2 regions of the Sphingobacterium sp. NGMCC 1.201703 genome follow, and region 1 is predicted to be linked to the other one. Evidence: riboswitches for the same ligand, from Rfam matches in the RefSeq annotation. Region 1 holds a riboswitch; the other holds the start of a gene.
The links. A riboswitch is a leader RNA that binds a small molecule or an ion and turns the genes downstream of it on or off. The one in region 1 is predicted to bind S-adenosylmethionine.
Positions count from the first base shown of each region.

Region 2: it holds a riboswitch for S-adenosylmethionine, as region 1 does, so the genes downstream of both, metF (methylenetetrahydrofolate reductase [NAD(P)H]) here and metE (5-methyltetrahydropteroyltriglutamate--homocysteine S-methyltransferase) in region 1, are expected to answer to the same signal.

Region 1 covers NZ_JBLOHD010000010.1:195,910-199,181, forward strand. Annotated here, with positions in the region: gene metE (5-methyltetrahydropteroyltriglutamate--homocysteine S-methyltransferase) at 1-2,107, opposite strand, end outside; SAM riboswitch class I at 2,183-2,286, opposite strand; gene ACK8HY_RS19510 (response regulator transcription factor) at 2,439-3,128, opposite strand; gene ACK8HY_RS19515 (sensor histidine kinase) at 3,183-3,272, opposite strand, start outside.
Region 2 covers NZ_JBLOHD010000005.1:312,480-315,751, forward strand. Annotated here, with positions in the region: gene metF (methylenetetrahydrofolate reductase [NAD(P)H]) at 255-1,211, opposite strand; SAM riboswitch class I at 1,283-1,385, opposite strand; gene ACK8HY_RS12290 (hypothetical protein) at 1,488-2,339, opposite strand; gene rimM (ribosome maturation factor RimM) at 2,597-3,121, opposite strand.

The sequences.
Region 1 (3,272 bases):
TATCGTTCGGGTATTTGAAATCACCAGCGAAAGCATTCAATAATTTCATTTGTGAACGTGAAGTTTCGATCGTGATAACGTCAGCATCCATTGCTGCGATATCTTCGATCACGTTGTTGAACTCAGAATAACACATGTGTGTGTGGATCTGCGTATCATCTTCTACATTGGATGACGAAACACGGAATGCACGTACAGCCCAGTTCAGGTAATCTTTTTGATCTGCTTTACGCAATGGTAATCCCTCGCGGATAGCTGGCTCATCGATCTGAATGATTTTGATACCTGCTTTTTCCAACGCTTGTACTTCATCCAGGATCGCTAATGCAATTTGGTAAGTCGTTGTTGAGCGCGGTTGGTCGTTACGTACGAAAGACCATTGTAGGATGGTAACAGGGCCAGTCAACATACCTTTAACCGGACGGTTAGTCAATGATTGAGCGTATGAAGACCAACGTACAGTCATATCCTCTGGACGGTATACATCACCATAAATAATCGGAGGTTTTACACAGCGTGAACCGTAGGATTGTACCCAACCGTTTTGTGTGAAAGCGTATCCAGCCAATTGCTCACCGAAGTATTCAACCATGTCGTTACGTTCGAATTCGCCGTGAACCAATACGTCGATATCCAATTGCTCTTGAAGACGGATTGTGTTTTCAGTCTCTTCGGCAATCGCTTTATCATACTCTTCCTGTGTGATCGCTCCTTTTTTCAAATCAGCTCTCCATTTACGCACATCTTTTGTTTGTGGGAAAGATCCGATCGTTGTTGTTGGGAACGCTGGTAAGTTGAATTTAGCCTGTTGCGCTGCTTTACGGTCCGCAAATACAGATGTACGTTTCGCATCATCATCAGTAATGTTGCTTGTACGCTCTTTTACCTCTGGTTTGTGGATCAATGGAGAAGTACGGCGGCTTTCAGCTGCTGCTTTGTTTGCTTCATAACGTTTTGCGGTTTCGCTATCAACTTCACCTTCTGCTAAAACTGCTAGGTCTTTTACCTCTGCTAATTTTTGTTTAGCGAACGCTAACCAGTTTTTCACTTCAGCAGGCAATGATTGCTCATTGTGCTCATTGTCCAAGTCAAAAGGAACGTGCAATAAAGAAGAAGAAGGAGCAATCCAAACGCGGTCTTTTCCTAATGCATCAACTGCCTGTTTGATTTTAACCAACGACTTTTCGTAATCGTTTTTCCAGATGTTACGGCCTTCAACAATACCCAAAGATAATGTCAATGATGCCGGAACTTTAGCTAAAACGGTATCCAATTGGTTTTCGCCACGTACAAGATCCAGGTGTAATGCATGGATCGGTAAGTTAATAGCGATATCTTCGTTGTCTTTTAACGCTTCGAAGTAAGTTGTCGCGATCAATTTGATGTTTTTTGCCGCTGCAGCTAATTTCTCAAATGTAGGTTGGTATAATGCTTTTACTTTTGCGTCTAGATCCAAAGCTAGGAAAGGTTCGTCGATCTGAACATATTGTGCGCCAGCTTCTGCTAACTTAGACAAAATCTGCTCATATACAGGAACCAATTTGTCCAATAGGTCAATACGGTCGAAACCAGCTTCTTTTTCTTTACCGATCAAAAGGTAAGTGATTGGGCCAAGTAATACTGGTTTTGTCTCAATACCCAATGATTTTGCTTCGTTGTATTCGTTTAAGAATTTCTCGGAAGTCAATTTAAATTCTTGATCTTTTGTGAATTCTGGAACCATATAGTGGTAGTTGGTGTCCAACCACTTGGTCATTTCCATTGCAGTTACGTCAATTCCCTCTTGTTGGAAACCGCGCGCCATCGCAAAATATAAGTCTAAGCTGTAGTTGTTGTCTACTTTATTCAATAAAGAATGGTAACGGGCAGGAATTGCACCAACAGTAAGGGTCAAATCCAATACCTGATCGTAAAAAGAGAAGTCGTTGGAAGGGATCAAATCTATTCCAGCATCTTTTTGTGTTTTCCAATTGCCTTCACGAATTTTTTTTGCTGTGTCCAATAATTCCTCAACAGAAGATTTTTTAGCCCAATAGGCCTCATTGGCTTTTTTCAATTCGCGGAACGCGCCCACACGAGGGTAACCTAAATTGTTAGTCAATAACATAATAATGTTTTTAATATTTCTTTTTCAACTATATTTCTTGCTAGAGAGAAGGACACACTAGAATTCGGTGACTTCGGCTTATCATTCCCATGTCAAGTAGGGTAGAATTTAGCACCTTGTCAAGGGACAGGTTGCTAAGGCTTCATCGGGTCTATTCCCTCTGCCTTTCTCTATAAGCGACGCTAAGTTAGCACATTTCTTTTTGATATGCAAATTTTTTATAAAAGTGCATCTATTTTTTGTATTATGCTAAGGATAGAAATGTTTTATTTCTTTCTTTTCATTAGAAAGGAGGGTGGAATAGATCCTAGGTATCCCACCCTCCATGCCTTTAGCTCACCAGGAGTTTGTAACCTTTTCCGTGAACATTGACGATTTCAACCTTACTGTCTTCTTTTAGATATTTACGAAGTTTGCTGAGAAATACATCCATACTTCTTCCGGTGAAATAGTTGTCATCATGCCATATTTTTAACAAAGCTTCTTCACGGGTCAAAACATCATTCTTTTTTAAACAAAGCAGGCGAAGTAGTTCGGCTTCTTTGGTCGAAAGCTTTTGTGTCTGACCTTTATAGGAAATCTGCTGACTTGTATAATCGAAGAAGTAATCTCCAATTTCAAACTTATCTGCGACTACTTCATCCTCTTTGTCCCTGACACTGCGTTTCAGTAAGGCATTGATCCGAAGAAGTAACTCCTCAACACGGAAGGGCTTTGTGATATAATCATCTCCACCTAATTCAAATGCTTCTGTCTTGTCCTCCATCATGCCTTTTGCAGTGGCGAAGATGATCGGTACGGTGCTATTTGTTTTTCTGATCTCACGGCCCACGGTAAATCCGTCTTTTTTGGGCATCATGACATCGAAAATGCATAAATCATAATCATTTTTTTTGAACTGGGAGACAGCTTCGTCTCCATCGGTACAGAGTGTAACGTCAAATTTTCCCTTTAATTCGAGATAGTCCTTTAAAAGATCCCCCAAATTGGGATCATCCTCTGCTAATAATATCTTTTGCATAATGAATCTATTAATTTTCACTAATGTTCCCTGAATATACAAAAAAGGAACGTGTTATTTTTTTAAGGGTAAAATTACTTCAAAGGTTGTGCCCTTATCTTTTTCACTTTTTACGGTGATTCTTCCATTGAGTCTTCTCAAAAT
Region 2 (3,272 bases), on a different contig from region 1:
TTATCTCGATTTAAAAATGTTAATTAACACTATTTAACACCATGATCTATCTAAAAATATTTTTTCTAAAGAAACCTCTTCTATAATGAAAAGAGAAATATATTTTTTTAAAAGGGGGCTGATTTCATCTTAAGCCCCGTATATACATGAAGGCAACAATTGCATGTACAGGAATTCTTTCGCAAAGGTATAATGGTATGCCTACTATAGGTTCAATAAAAAAAGCGAGGGGCTTCCCTCGCTTTTTTTGATTTTTAGGCTAATTTTTCAACGATTTTTTTGGTTGGCCCGGGATTACTCATGGTATAAAAATGCAACACAGGCGCACCAAATTTAATCAGCTCCTGACATTGTTGCACAAGCCATTCTTCACCTACTTGCCTCACATCGGCATTGGTTTTACATGATGCAACGGCATCGCTCAATTCCTCTGGAATATCCAAGTGGAAAATTCGTGGCAATGTGACCAACTGTTTTTTTGTCGTCAAAGGTTTGAGCCCCGGAATAATAGGTACATGAATTCCGTTGTCCCGACATTTGGTAACAAATTCCTTGTATTTTTCTACATTAAAGAACATCTGTGTCACGATAAATTCGGCCCCCATGTCGACTTTTTGCTTCAGGTATTTAAAGTCTGTATTGAAATTAGGGGATTCAAAATGCTTCTCAGGATATCCGGCAACACCAATACAAAAATCAGTTTTCTCAGATGTAATAATATCTTCATGGAGATATTTCCCCTTATTCATATCTGTGACCTGCTCCAATAGATCCGTTGCAAAAGCATGGCCACCTTCAGTTGGAATAAAATCAGCATCGCCTTTGCGCGCATCACCTCGCAGCACCAACACATTGTCGATACCCAGAAAATTCAGGTCAATCAAAGCATTTTCCGTTTCCTCTTTGGTAAAGCCTCCGCATATCAGATGCGGGACTGCGTCCACCTTATATTTATTCATGATAGCAGCACATATTGCGACTGTTCCCGGTCGCTTGCGATAGGACACACGTTCCAATAACCCGCTAGCATGTTCCTTATAGATGTAATCTTCACGATGATAAGTTACATCAATAAAAGGTGGTTTAAATTCCATCAGTTCATCCATTGTTTTGAAAATACTTTGGATGCCCTGTCCTTTAGCAGGCGGCAATAGCTCAAAAGAAAACAATGTTTTTCCTTTAGCGTTCTGGATATGGTCGGTAATCTTCATTAAAAAACTGTTTTAAGTTTGGGTTGGCTTACATCGAAACGCACAAGTCGAGGATATGTCTATCTGCATGTAACTTATCTTTCCCACATGGAGCAGGGTAGAATTTAGCACCTTGAACAATACAGGTTGCTAAGGCTTCACTGGGTCTAGTCCCTCGGCCTTTCTCTATAAGCGTTGCTAATATCGTTTTAAAAAACCAAACAACAAAAATATTTTTTTGAAAATCTAAAAATTATGGCACCAAAGCTGCCTCGTGCCAATTTTTTCCCGCCCAAATTACTCCAAAGTAGAAAGAGCATTGCGTAGGTTCTTTAAATAGAATGTGATTAACAATAGACCGGAAACACTATACTTCTCCTTCTGTCCGTACTTAAACCCATCCATTAAATATTTATAGGCAACCAATGCATTTTCCTCGTTGTAAAACAGCTCCTTCCACGAGACAGGAACATCTTCCCATCTTTTTAATACTATTCCATTTCGGGCATAGGTAATCGGAGATTCGACCCCATCTATTTTATAATCATTATGAACACCGGAATTAGAGATATGCTGAAAATAGGCAATCGAATAATCCAAAAAATTCAATGCTCGGGCCTTTATCTCTCGCTCGTTCTCAGCTCTTGTTGGAATATTACGCCACAGATTGACTTCGCTATCAAATTTACTAGGCTGCTCGCGAATGGGAGTCTTGTCCAATTCGAAATTGATATATAGGCGTTCGGTATTGGGCAAATGGGCGGAATTAAATGGAGAGAAGTCACCTTTCAACTGCACAAAATCCTTGTTTATCTGGATAATATCCAAGGAAAGTTTTCCCTTGGCAGCATCTATAAGCTCAAGCTTATTTCCTTTAAATGTGTATTTACCATTCAACAGGACATCGTCTATAGCGAGGACAAAATGTGCTTTATCCCGTAGCGAGAGAAAGGAACGATGATAAAGCGGATGATCACAGGGGATATCAGGCTCAACATTTAGCGGATTATCGGCTTTAGCCTTCAAATAAGCCTCATTGGTATAGCCGCAAATAACCTGGTAATTTCCAGCGGAGAACTCCTTATCCTTTCCTAGAAAAACGCAAGAGGACAAAAATATCGTTGAAATAAGGATCAATAATGGCTTCAAAACAGATCATTTAATGTGGTCAATAAATTGATTATCTACTACCAAGATACTCAAAATCCAGCAGAGTTGAGCTACACCTGAATGTTTCAGCACATCAATACTATTAAATAAAATCGGACTTAAATTTTATGACAGAAAAAGGTCTAAATTGTTTTACGAACTTAGACCTTCTTCGTCGTATGCACGAGGATTAAAAAAACACCTTAAATTTAGATCCTTATTTTGTTATCAGAGACGAATTTCTGGGACAATCGCTCTTATTCTTTATAGAGGTCGACTAGCCCCTCAGGCAATTCTACTTCAATAATTTCCTCTTCTCCGTCTATACCCAAAATGAGATCATCGGATAACGGGAACATCAATTCTTTTCCATCCATATCAACGGTAGCAACGAACTGCTGTGGGAATTCCTGTACATCCGTAATTTCTCCTAATTCACCGTGGTTTTCATCGATCACCAAAAAGCCAATTAAATCTGTATATCTAAAATCATCCGGATCCCGTTCAGGCATTTTATCGTTGGGAAGATAAACCTTTTTTCGAACCAGCGCCTGCGCCTTGTCGATGTGATCTACGTCTTCGAATGTCACATAGGCTGTACTATTTTTCTGCAGTTTTATCGTATCGATAAAATAAGGAACAAGTTTTTTGTTGATCTCCAAAAAAACAACATCCATATCCAAGCTCTCATAGTCTTCAAATTCAAAAAACAATTGCATTTCGCCTTTAAGACCTCTCGTCTTGCTGATATAGCCTATATAAAAACTTTGATCGACAGTCATTTTGTAGTATTTTTTCTTGAGATATTTATATTGAGATGTCATCCATCAAGCTTCCGCTATATATTCCACCCCCTTTTTATTTTTTCACTTTTTGTATTGAGATGATGAGGATTTAGACTTACGGTCTATTTAAGCAGGACAGGCCTCAACA